Regions from separate parts of the Xanthomonas cassavae CFBP 4642 genome, predicted to be linked through region 3. Evidence: predicted binding sites of a transcription regulator. Region 3 holds the regulator's gene; each other region holds the start of a gene.
What was found. Region 3 encodes HrcA, which represses chaperone genes, less so after heat shock. Its sites were predicted from a motif close to TTNGCACTCNNNNNNNNNGAGTGCNAA; they were not measured.
Positions count from the first base shown of each region.

Region 1: rpoH (RNA polymerase sigma factor RpoH) is a predicted target of HrcA. The motif match lies at 2,141-2,167, and genes of this name have one in related genera.
Region 2: XCSCFBP4642_RS0104045 (co-chaperone GroES) is a predicted target of HrcA. The motif match lies at 2,079-2,105, and genes of this name have one in related genera.

Region 1 covers NZ_CM002139.1:4,537,389-4,541,627, forward strand. Annotated here, with positions in the region: gene XCSCFBP4642_RS0120205 (NAD(P)/FAD-dependent oxidoreductase) at 1-476, shown strand, start outside; gene XCSCFBP4642_RS0120210 (trimeric intracellular cation channel family protein) at 529-1,143, shown strand; gene rpoH (RNA polymerase sigma factor RpoH) at 1,255-2,130, opposite strand; gene ung (uracil-DNA glycosylase) at 2,329-3,054, opposite strand; gene XCSCFBP4642_RS0120225 (response regulator) at 3,051-3,893, opposite strand; gene ftsX (permease-like cell division protein FtsX) at 3,902-4,239, opposite strand, start outside.
Region 2 covers NZ_CM002139.1:906,784-911,022, forward strand. Annotated here, with positions in the region: gene XCSCFBP4642_RS0104040 (endonuclease) at 1-1,702, opposite strand, end outside; gene XCSCFBP4642_RS0104045 (co-chaperone GroES) at 2,156-2,443, shown strand; gene groL (chaperonin GroEL) at 2,579-4,219, shown strand.
Region 3 covers NZ_CM002139.1:4,078,806-4,083,044, reverse strand. Annotated here, with positions in the region: gene recN (DNA repair protein RecN) at 1-1,626, opposite strand, end outside; gene hrcA (heat-inducible transcriptional repressor HrcA) at 1,766-2,797, shown strand; gene grpE (nucleotide exchange factor GrpE) at 2,899-3,417, shown strand; gene dnaK (molecular chaperone DnaK) at 3,559-4,239, shown strand, end outside.

The sequences.
Region 1 (4,239 bases), 460 kb from region 3:
CGCGCACGCTCGGCGTGCCGCTGGACCGCGCCGGCCGGGTGCTGGTGGAGCCGGACCTGAGCGTGCCCGGCCATCCGGACATCTTCGTCGGCGGCGACCTCGCCTCGGTGCAGCAGGACGGACGGCCGGTGCCGGGCGTGGCGCCGGCGGCCAAGCAGATGGGCAAGCACATCGCCAAGGCGATCCGTGCACGTCAGCGCGGCCAGGCGGCAGCCGCGTTCCGGTACCAGGACTTCGGCAACCTGGCCACCATCGGGCGCATGGCGGCCATCGTGCACGTAGGCAAGCTCAAGCTGTCCGGCATCGTGGCGTGGTGGTTCTGGCTGGCCGCGCACGTCTACTTCCTGATCGGCTTCCGCAACCGCTTCGTGGTGCTGGTGAACTGGGCGATGGCGTACTGGAGCTACCAGCGCGCCGCGCGCATCATCTTCGGCGGCGCTACCGACGACCCGCCGCCCGACAGCAAGGACGGGTGACAGCGGCCCGCGCGGTACGCGATGCTGTGCGGCCTGATTCGACGGCCTGACCGTGGCGACTGTCCTGTTCCTGCTGGATCTGCTCGGCACCTTCGTGTTCGCCCTGAGCGGCGCGACGGTGGCGGTGCGCAATCGCCTGGATCTGTTCGGCGTGCTGGTGCTGTCGTGCGCGGCGGCGGTGTCCGGTGGCATCGTGCGCGATGTACTGATCGGCGCCACCCCGCCGGCCGCGCTGGTACAGCCGCAGTACCTGCTCACCGCCTGCCTGGCCGGCGTTGCCGGCTTCTATTGGCATGCGGCGGTAGAGCGCCTGCGCAACCCGGTGCAGATCTTCGATGCGGCGGGGCTGGCGCTGTTTGCGGTCTACGGCACCAGCAAGGCGCTGGATTACCACCTCAGCCCACTTAGCGCGACCTTGCTGGGCATGCTCAGCGGTATCGGCGGCGGCATCGCACGCGACCTGCTGGTCGCACGCACGCCGGTGGTGCTGCAGGCCGAACTGTATGCCGTGGCAGCGCTTGCCGGTGGCGGGCTGGTCGCGATCGGGCACATGCTGAAAGTGCCGCAGGCCTGGTCGCTGGCGACCGGCGCCGGTGTGTGTTTCGGCCTGCGTTTCATGGCTATCCGTTATGGCTGGCATCTGCCGGTGGCGCGCTCGCCGGAGTGAACTACCGGCCAAGCCCTCAAGGCCTGCTGCAACCTTTGCGCAAGGCGCCCCAATGCAAAACGGCCCGGGTTGCCCGGGCCGTCTTTCAACGTTTACCGCATGTCGGCTGGATCAGGCCACGAACAGCGCCTTCATCTTTTTCAGCGCATTCGCCTCGATCTGGCGGATACGCTCTGCCGACACGCCGTACTCGTCGGCCAATTCCTGCAGCGTCACCTTGGACTCCGAATCCAGCCAGCGACGCTTGACGATGTCACGCGAACGCGTGTCCAGGCCGGCCATGCCTTCGCGCAGCAATTGCAGCTGATTATCTTCGCTGTCGTGCCGCTCGTACGCCTGCGAGGGATCTTCCTCGTTGGCCACCAGATAGCTCACCGGCGACGGCGGGCCATGGTCGTCGTCCTCGTCCGAGGAGGCATCGAAGCCGATATCGCGCCCGGACAGGCGCGACTCCATCTCCATGACTTCACGCTCGGAGACGTTCAGATCCTTGGCCACCGCGGTCACTTCGGACGCGTTGAGCCAGCCCAGGCGGGTCTTGGACTTGCGCAGGTTGAAGAACAGCTTGCGCTGCGCCTTGGTCGTGGCGACCTTGACGATACGCCAGTTCTTCAGGATGAACTCGTGCATTTCCGCACGGATCCAATGCACCGCAAAACTGACCAGGCGCACGCCCATGTCCGGGTCGAAGCGCTTGACCGCCTTCATCAGGCCGATATTGCCTTCCTGGATCAGGTCGCCCAGCGGCAGGCTGTAGCCGTTGTAGCCGCGGGCCACATGCACCACGAAGCGCAAGTGGGAATGGACCAGTTCACGCGCCGCGTCCAAATCTAGCTCATCGCGGAAACGGCGGGCCAGATTCTGCTCCTCATCGACCGACAGCACCGGGATCTGGTGCACGGCACCGATGTAGGCGTCCAGCGAACCGAGCGCACTGGGAATCGGGAGATTGTTTGCCACAAGGGCAGTCGAAGTAGTCTGGTTCATAGGCACCATCTTAGCAGTCGAACTATTGGACTGCCGGGTATAGAAAGAGTTCCCAGCGTTCCATTCATAGGACATTCGGGCTGGAGATCCTTACGGCGTTCTACCGTGGAGCTCCCCGATTTCGATCACTACGCTACCACCGACACCCTGCGTAGACGGTGACAAATCTGCCGCCAATGGGCCTGGCGTCGGGGCCGTTCAGCCGGTGGCAGAGGTTGTGTCCAGGGCGTTGCGGGGCGGCAGCGACCAGTCGATCGGGCTCAGACCACGGCGCTGCAACTGCTCGTTGGTCCTGGAGAAATGCTTGCACCCCAGGAAACCGCGGTGCGCCGACAACGGTGAAGGATGCGGGGACTTGAACACGCGGTGCCGGGCCTGGTCGATGACCTTGCCCTTGGACTGTGCGTAACTGCCCCACAGCAGGAACACCAAGCCCTCGCGTTCGCGGTTGAGGGTCTCCACCACGTGGTCGGTGAAGCCTTCCCAGCCCTTGTTCTGGTGCGCGCCGGCCCGGCCCTGCTCCACCGTCAGCACCGCGTTGAGCAGCAGTACGCCCTGGCGCGCCCACGGCATCAGATAGCCATGATCGGGACGCGGGATGCCCAGATCGTCCTGGATTTCTTTGTAAATATTGAGCAGCGACGGCGGCACCGGCACGCCCGGCAACACCGAAAAGCACAGCCCATGCGCCTGGCCTTCGCCGTGATACGGATCCTGGCCCAGGATCACCACCTTGACCTGCTCGAACGGGGTGGCATCGAAGGCGGCGAAGATCTGCGGACCGGGCGGGAACACCCGCGCGCCGGCCGCCTTGCGCTGGCGCAAGAACGCAGACAGCTCCTGCATTTCCGGGCGCAGCAACCAATCACCCACCTTTGCCTTCCACGATGGTTCCAGCTGGATGCGTCCCTCCCCTTCGGTCATAGCATCACGGCCTGGTCTTCCAGGCGTGCCAGGCGCAGCTGGAACAGCACCTTGGTGACCAGCAGGCGCTCTTCGATGGGCTTTTGCACCAGATCGTTGGCACCGGCGCGCAGCAGCTCGGACTGGTTGCGCGGGTTGGTGTCGCCGGTCATCACCAGCACCGGCAGGCGGCGCTTGCCGTAGGCGAAGTCGATGCGGATGCGTTCGACCACATCGCGCCCATTGAGCTCGCCCTTGAGGGTGACGTCGGTCAGCACCACGTCGATGCGGCGCTCGGTCCGGCCCAGCGATTCGGCGGTGAGCAGCGCGAATGCGTCCTCGGCGGTGAGCACGTGCACCACCTTCAGGCTCTGGCGCTCGAGCATGCGCTTGGTCGCCTCGGCCACCACGCGGCTGTCCTCGATGTACAGCACGGTGGCGCCCACCACCGGCTCGGGCTGCACGTAGCCGCGGATGAAGGTGGCCAGGGCTTCGTGACCCAGCGCCTTGTCGAAATAGTCGGTGACGTATTCGGTGAAGCGGCGTTCGACCAGATGCTGTTGCGCATCGCCGGACACCACGATCACCGGCACATAGGCCTGGCCGGCGGCTTCGCGCACGCTGCGCGCCAGCGTCAGGCCGTCGCCATCGGGCAACGACAGCGAGGTGGTGACCAGATCCATGGCGCCGGCTTCCAGCGCGTCGCGCGCTTCGGCAATGCTGGAACAACCGATCACCTGCACATTGGGCAGGTCGCGCTTGAGCACGTCGGCAATGAGCTTGCGCACCAGCTTCGAGCCATCGACGACCATCACGCGCGGTGCGTCGCTGATCAGGTGTTTGAGATCTGGTGGATGCATGGCAGGCCTCAGGTCTCGGTGGGACGGGTCTGGCGGAGGAAGTGGCCGGTCACCAGCCAGGCGCCCAGCCAACCCAGCACCAGGGTACCGACAAGCACCATCGCAGAATGCAGCAGATCCAGCCCGTGCAGGGTAAAGGAACTGCCATAGCTATCGGCCAATGTTGCCAAAGGTGTACGCAAGGCCAGGCCGGAGGCGGCGATCAGAGCAAGCGCGACCGCGCCGGCGCCCAGGCCGTACCAGGCGCCCAGATACAGGAACGGGCGGCGGATGAAGCCGTCGCTGGCGCCCAGCAGCTGCAGCACGCCGATTTCCTCGCGCCGCGACTGGATGTCCAGCCGCACGG
Region 2 (4,239 bases), 2.0 Mb from region 3:
ACGGGTTGCGGTTGCCCTGGAAGCTGAAGATCACCTGGTTGCGCGCCCGCTCGGCATCGTCCGGCGGGTCGGCCTGGTGCCAGGCCAGCAGCGTGGACAGCAGGCCCATGTAGGCGGGCGAGGACGCGGTCTGCACGATCCGGCTGCGGTCGTCGGTGAGCTCCAGGTCCGGCTCGGACTGGCCGGTGGCCGCATCAAGGCCGCCTTCGTAGCGGATCGCCATGTACATCACCGCGCGCGCCATATCGCCCTTGCGCCGGCCCCACACCTCGAAGGTGCCGCCGTTGCCGTCCGGCGTGCGGACCCAGTTGGAATTGCCCGGATAGCGCCCGCTGCCGCCGCCGCTGCCGTCGTTGACCTCGGTCACCCGCTCGCCGCAGCTGCTGGTGCAGGTGGCGTAGGGCTTGTTGCCACGGTCGGCGTTGAAGGTGGTGTTGGTCAGGTACAGCATGTGGGTGTCGGTGTAGGGCGCATACGGCAGGCCGCGGTCGCCGGTGGCGCTGCCGAAGCCCAGCGAGTTGGGCCAGGTGTGCTCGCGGTTGTAGGTGAGCCCGCTGCCGGTGCCGGCCCGGTCGCTGACCTTGGCGTAGCTGCGGTTGCGGTAGGCGTCCAGGATGCGGCCGCTGTTGTTGGGGTCTTCGTCGGCCATCTCCAGGATGGTCCAGGTACTGGTGCCGGTGCCGCTGTACGGGTACACCGTGTGGCCGCGGATGGTGGCGTTGAGCGAGCAGCGCAGCTGGCTGGGGCTGGTGGTGTTCACCCGCGCGTAGTAGCCGGTGCCGCCGCCGCTGGCGGTCGCCACGGTGAAGGCGATGGATTGATTGGCCGCCGGGCTCAGCCCGCTGGCATCGCGGATGGCGCTGGCGGTGATCGCCAGGGTGCAACGCTCACTACCGACCAAGGCGGTATTGGTGGACAGGGTGAAGCGGGTGCCGCTGGTTGGATGGCTGAGCGCCACCGTGCCGGAGCTGGCGCAGCTGAGCGCAAAGGCGCCGCTGCTCAGCGTCACCGCCTCGCTGAAACCCACGCTCAGGTCGCCGGCGGCGGGAAAGCCGGTCGCGCCCTGGCTAGGCGTGGTGCTGGTGATGCTGGGGGCACCGGTGGTTCCGCCACCGCCGCTGCCGTTGAAGCTCTGGCCGCGGTTGCACGCGCCGAAGGTCTGCGCCGCCGAGCCGGCCCAGCTGAAGTTGGCCGCGCTGCTGCCGGTACCGGTGAGCTGCAGGGAGCTGCCGACCGCACTGCTGTTGCTCTCGCTGACCGGCAGGTTCTGGCTGGTGACCCCGGCCGCGGCGCCGCCGCTGCCGCTGCCGGTGATGGCGCCTTCGTAGCTGAGGAACTGCACCAGCTGGCCGTTGGGGTCGACCAGCGCCACACCGTCGTTGGGGCCGTTCTGTACGCCGTTGCTGGCGTAGCTCACCGTGGCGATGCGTACCTGGCTGCCGCAGCTGACCAGGTTGCCGGCCGGTACCGCGGTGGTGGCGTAGACCGTGGCCGCACCCGGGGTACTGCCGTTGTAGAGCTGGATGCGGTAGCCGCTCAGCGATTCGCCGGCAGTGGCCACCACTTCCACGCCTTCGCCGGTGTCGCCGGAGGCGCCCGCGTCGTCGTAATGCAGTTCGTTGATGAACACCGCGGCGTGGGCGGTGGGGACGGCCAGGGCTACGGCGCAGGCCAGCGGAAGACGACGGAACGGCAATCTCATCGACAGCTCCTTGTGATCGGGGAATGCGTTCGCGACTGTAGAGCCTGTGCATGACAGCCGATGGAACCTGGTTCCACTTCAGGGCAATGGTCATTCGGGAGGGTAGGGTGCCGTGGCGTGGCGCGATCCCGGCGCAGCGCGCCTAGCCGCTGCAATCCCCGGCGCCGGCTGCGCTGCAGGCGAGCGCCCGCGCGTGGCTGTGCCCAGAACGTCGCGGCGCATGCCCCCGGCCCGATCCTTCACGCCTTGCCTGGCTGCACGGTGGCCCCCGCGTGTCGAGCGGATGAAAATTTTTTGCGCCCGGCCCTTGAAACCCGCCCGCCCAGCACAATCTCTGGCCGGCACCCGCTCTGTCGGGTTTTTTCCGCGCGCTGTGCTGGCAGTCGTCATATACGAGTGCTAACATCGCCGATAATTTCCAGGCCAATCAATTACTTAAGAGGGTCTTTCTCTATGAGCATCAAGCCGCTTCACGACCGCGTTGTAGTCAAGCCGATCGAAGCCGACGAAGTTTCCGCCGGCGGCATCGTGATCCCGGACTCCGCCAAGGAAAAGTCCACCAAGGGTGAAGTCGTCGCCATCGGCGCCGGCAAGCCGCTGGACAACGGCAGCCTGCGCGCGCCGGTGGTCAAGGTGGGCGACAAGGTCATCTACGGCCAGTACGCCGGCAGCAGCTACAAGTCCGAAGGCGTCGAGTACAAGGTGCTGCGCGAAGACGACATCCTGGCCGTCATCGGCTAAAGCCGTTGACGGCGGGATTCGGGAGTCGAGATTCGGGATTGGTCAGTGCGCGTCGCGCAGCTGATCCCGCATCTCCCCCGGAACCCGCTCTAGCCAATCCCCAATCCCCAATCTCAAATCCCGGAGTTTCAGACAATGGCTGCTAAAGACATTCGTTTCGGTGAAGACGCACGTACCCGCATGGTTCGTGGCGTCAACGTGCTTGCCAATGCCGTCAAGGCCACCCTGGGCCCGAAGGGCCGCAACGTCGTGCTCGAAAAGAGCTTCGGCGCGCCGACCATCACCAAGGACGGCGTCTCCGTCGCCAAGGAAATCGAACTGGCTGACAAGTTCGAGAACATGGGCGCGCAGATGGTCAAGGAAGTCGCTTCCAAGACCAACGACAACGCCGGCGACGGCACCACCACCGCCACCGTGCTCGCGCAGGCCCTGATCCGCGAAGGCGCCAAGGCCGTGGCCGCCGGCATGAACCCGATGGACCTCAAGCGCGGTATCGACCAGGCCGTCAAGGCCGCCGTCGTCGAGCTGAAGAACATCTCCAAGCCCACCACCGACGACAAGGCGATTGCCCAGGTCGGCACCATCTCGGCCAACTCGGACGAGTCGATCGGCAACATCATTGCCGAAGCGATGCAGAAGGTCGGCAAGGAAGGCGTGATCACCGTTGAAGAAGGCTCGGGCCTGGAAAACGAGCTGGACGTGGTCGAGGGCATGCAGTTCGATCGCGGCTACCTCTCCCCGTACTTCATCAACAACCAGCAGAGCCAGTCGGCCGATCTGGACGACCCGTTCATCCTGCTGCACGACAAGAAGATCTCCAACGTGCGTGACCTGCTGCCCGTGCTGGAAGGCGTGGCCAAGGCCGGCAAGCCGCTGCTGATCGTCGCCGAAGAAGTCGAAGGCGAAGCGCTGGCGACCCTGGTGGTCAACACCATCCGCGGCATCGTCAAGGTCGTGGCCGTCAAGGCACCGGGCTTCGGCGACCGTCGCAAGGCGATGCTGGAAGACATGGCCGTGCTGACCGGCGGTACCGTGATCTCCGAGGAAGTGGGCCTGGCGCTTGAGAAGGCGACCATCAAGGACCTGGGCCGCGCCAAGAAGGTGCAGGTCTCCAAGGAAAACACCACCATCATCGACGGCGCCGGCGACACCGCGGCGATCGAATCGCGCGTGGGCCAGATCAAGACCCAGATCGAAGACACCTCGTCCGATTACGACCGTGAGAAGCTGCAGGAGCGCGTGGCCAAGCTGGCCGGTGGCGTTGCAGTGATCAAGGTCGGCGCCTCGACCGAAATCGAAATGAAGGAAAAGAAGGCACGCGTCGAAGACGCCCTGCACGCCACCCGTGCAGCCGTCGAAGAAGGCGTGGTCCCGGGCGGCGGCGTGGCCCTGGTGCGTGCGCTGGTGGCCGTGGGCGAGCTCAAGGGCGCCAACGAAGACCAGACCCACGGCATCCAGATCGCCCTGCGCGCCATGGAAGCCCCGCTGCGCGAGATCGTGGCCAATGCCGGCGAAGAGCCGTCCGTGATCCTGAACAAGGTCAAGGAAGGCAGCGGCAACTACGGCTACAACGCCGCCAATGGCGAGTTCGGCGACATGGTCGAATTCGGCATCCTGGACCCGACCAAGGTGACCCGTTCGGCACTGCAGAACGCCGCCTCGATCGCCGGCCTGATGATCACCACCGAAGCCATGGTGGCCGATGCGCCGAAGAAGGACGAGCCGGCGATGCCGGCCGGCGGCGGCATGGGCGGCATGGGCGGCATGGATTTCTGATCCACGCCACTTAGGCTGTT
Region 3 (4,239 bases):
TTCCTTGCTGACTTCCACGCCGCCCAGCATGCGTGCCAGCTCTTCCTGACGGGCCTGCGGGCCGAGCAGTTCGACCGCGCTCTGGGTCATGCCGTCCACCGGCGCCTTGCTGACCCGGTAGTGCGCGTGGCCCTTGGCCGCGACCTGCGGCAGGTGGGTCACGCACAGCACCTGGCGTTCCTCGCCCAGCGCGCGCAGTTTCTGCCCGACGATATCGGCCACCGCGCCGCCGATGCCCGAATCCACTTCGTCGAAGACCATGGTCGGCACGCTGTCCAGGCCGAGCGCGGCCACTTCGATCGCCAGCGAAATGCGCGACAACTCGCCACCCGAGGCGACCCTGCGCAGCGCGCGCGGCGGTTGGCCGGCATTGGCGGCGACCAGGAATTCCACCCGCTCGGCGCCGTTCGGGTCCGGACGCAGGGTGTCCTGGGGTTGCAGCTGGATCAGGAATTGGCCGCCGCCCATGCCCAGCTCGCCGATCAGCGTGGTGGTGGCGTCCGACAAGGCCTGCGCCGCGCTCTGGCGGCTGGCACTGAGCACGCCGGCCGCGGCCTGCCAGACACCGGTGGCGGTGTCGATATGCTTGTCCAGCTGCTGCAGGCGCTCGTCGGCGCCACGCAGGCTCTCGACCTCGGCGCTCAGCTGGTCGCGGTGGGCCGCCAGCTCGTCCGGGGCCACGCGGTGCTTGCGGGCCAGGTCGTGCAGGCGGCCGAGACGGCGCTCCATCGCTTCGAACTGGGTGGGGTCGGCATCCAGGTCGTCGCGCACGCGGTCGAGCAGGGCCAGCGCTTCCTCGATCTGGATCACGGCGCTGTCCAGCAGCGCGTCCACCTCGCCCAGGCGCGGTTCGTGCTCGGCCACGCGGGACAGGTCGTGGCGGCTGTCCTGCAACAACCCCAGTGCCGACGCACCGTCATCGCCGTTGAGCTGCTGGGCCACGCTGTCGCAGGCGCCGATCAGCGCGGTGGCATGGGCCTGGCGACGGTGGTTGATGTCCAGCGCGGCAATCGCGGCCGGGTCCAGGTCTTCGCGTTCCAGCTCGGCCAGCTGGTGTTCCAGAAAGCCGATCCGGTCGGAGACATCGCCCTGCGCCGACAGCGCATCGCGCTCGTCCAGCAGCGCCTGCCAGCGCTGGCTGGCCTGGCGCACCTGCTCGCGCTGGGCGCTGTTGCGGGCATAGGCGTCGAGCAGGGCGAGCTGGCTGTGGCGGGCCATCAGCGCCTGGTGTTCGTGCTGGCCGTGAATTTCCACCAGCCGCGCCGCGAGCTCGGCCAGTTGCGAGGAGGTGACCGGGCGGCCGTTGATCCAGGCGCGCGAGCCGCCATCGGCGCGGATGATCCGGCGCAGCTGGCATTGGGCGTCGTCGTCGAGCTCGTTGTCGGCTAGCCAGGCCAGGCCGGGGTGCTCGGCCGGCAACTGGAATTCGGCCGACAGCTCGGCGCGGTCGGCGCCATGGCGCACCACGCCGCTGTCGGCACGCAGGCCGGACAGGAAGCCCAGCGCGTCCACCATCAGCGACTTGCCGGCGCCGGTTTCGCCCGACACCACGGTCATGCCCGGCCCGAATTCCAGTTCGGTGGCGCGGACGACGGCGAAATCCTTGATCGAGAGGTGTCTGAGCATGAGGGTCGAGAGTGAATGCGTTGGGGAAGCTTAGGGCCTGATGGTGCGGGCAGGGAGTCGGACGCTTGCCATCCCCGGGGCCAGACATTATCTATGCCCAGTCTCACCGGATGATCCCATGCGCGCGTCCCAGTCCCCAATGCTCGACCCCCGCGCCCGCCACTTGCTGCGCACGCTGATTGCGCGCTACATCCGCGACGGCGAGCCGGTCGGGTCCAGGACCCTGGCCCAGCATGCCGGACTGGACGTGAGCCCGGCCACCATCCGGAATATTTTGGCCGATCTGGAAGACGTGGGGCTGCTCAGCTCCCCGCACACCTCGGCCGGGCGGGTGCCCACCGCGCATGGCTACCGGGTGTTCGTCGACAGCCTGGTGCAGATGCAGCCACCCGGCGAGGAAGAAGTGCGCCGGCTGCGCGCGGAGCTGGCCAGCGGCAACGGCACCCAGTCGCTGCTGGGCAGCGCCTCGCAGATGCTGTCGGCGATGAGCCATTTCGTCGGGGTGGTCAGCGCCCCGCGGCGCGAGCAGTTCGCGTTCCGGCATATCGACTTCGTGTCCCTGGACGCGCGGCGGGTGCTGGCGATCCTGGTGTTTGCCGACAACGAGGTGCAGAACCGGGTGATCGAGCCGCGCCGCGCCTACGAGCCGGCCGAGCTGGAGCGGGTGGCCAATTACCTCAATGCGCAGTTCGCCGGGCGCGCGCTGGCGGACATCCGCGCCAGCCTGCTGCGCGAGTTGCGCATGGCCAAGAACGAGATGGAGCAGCTGCTGGCGCACAGCGTGGACCTGGCCAGCGAGGCGCTGGTGCCGGCGGAGACCGACGACATGGTGATGGCCGGGCAGACCCGGCTGATGGGGGTGCAGGACCTGTCGGACCTGGACCGCTTGCGCGAGCTGTTCGAGGCCTTCGCCAGCAAGCGCGAGATCCTGCAGCTGCTCGAACGCACCATCCAGGCCCCGGGCGTACGCATCTTCATCGGCGAGGAGACCGGCATGGTGTCGCTGGAAGACGTCTCGCTGGTCACCGCATCGTATACCGCCAACGGCCAAGTGCTGGGGGTGCTGGGGGTGATCGGGCCCAAACGCATGGCCTACGACCGGGTGATTCCGCTGGTGCAGACCGCCGCCCAGGTGCTGGGTGCGGCCATGGAGCCGCCCGGGGCGCGATAACCGCGCTCGATCACGGCGATGGGTTTTCGCTTGAAACGCGCGCGGGCGCCCATATACGGGGTGACGTTGGGGCGGGCGTTCCGCTTGCCCGGGAACTGCAAATGACTCAAGACCACCCCGAATTCGACTCCGAAGACCTGTCCCAGAACCCACCCGAGACCGATCCGCTCAAGGCCGAGATCGAGTCGCTGCGCAGCGAGATCGCCCTGGTAAAGGCCGACGCCCTGCGTGAGCGCGCCGACCTGGAAAACCAGCGCAAGCGGATCGCGCGCGACGTGGAAAACGCCCGCAAGTTCGCCAACGAGAAGCTGCTGGGCGAGTTGCTGCCGGTGTTCGACAGCCTGGATGCCGGGCTGACCGCGGCCGGCAGCCAACCCAGCCCGCTGCGCGATGGCCTGGACATGACCTACAAGCAATTGCTCAAGGTCGCCGCCGACAACGGCCTGACCCTGCTCGACCCGGTCGGCCAGCCCTTCAATCCGGACCAGCACCAAGCGATCAGCCAGGGCGAGGCCGAAGGCATCGCGCCCGGCCACGTGGTGCAGGTGTTCCAGAAGGGCTACCTGCTCAACGAGCGTCTGCTGCGCCCGGCCCTGGTGGTCGTGGCCAAGCACGACTGACCGATCGCGCCGGCTGAACTGCCAGGCGCACGGATGAAACACAGATGCGCACGGGTGGCTTGAACACCTGCGCGCCACCCCCACATCTCAGCCAGACCCGGCGTCGCCGGACACAGCTAAAGACTCATCAGGAGCGTATCCATGGGCAAGATCATTGGTATTGACCTCGGCACCACGAATTCGTGCGTGGCGATCATGGACGGCGGCAAGGCCCGCGTCATCGAAAATTCCGAGGGCGACCGCACCACGCCTTCCATCGTCGCCTACACCAAGGACGGCGAAGTGCTGGTCGGTGCCTCGGCCAAGCGCCAGGCGGTGACCAACCCGAAGAACACCTTTTATGCGGTGAAGCGCCTGATCGGCCGCAAGTTCACCGACGGCGAAGTGCAGAAGGACATTTCGCACGTGCCGTACGGCATCCTGGCGCACGACAACGGCGATGCCTGGGTGCAGACCAGCGATTCCAAGCGCATGGCGCCGCAGGAAATCTCCGCGCGCGTGCTGGAAAAGATGAAGAAGACCGCCGAAGACTTCCTCGGCGAGAAGGTCACCGAAGCGGTGATCACGGTGCCGGCGTACTTCAACGACAGCCAGCGCCAGGCCACCAAGGACGCCGGCCGCATCGCCGGTCTGGACGTCAAGCGCATCATCAACGAGCCGACCGCCGCAGCCCTGGCCTATGGCCTGGACAAGAACGGCGGCGACCGCAAGATCGCCGTGTACGACCTGGGCGGCGGCACCTTCGACGTGTCGATCATCGAGATCGCCGAAGTCGATGGCGAGAAGCAGTTCGAAGTGCTGGCCACCAACGGCGACACCTTC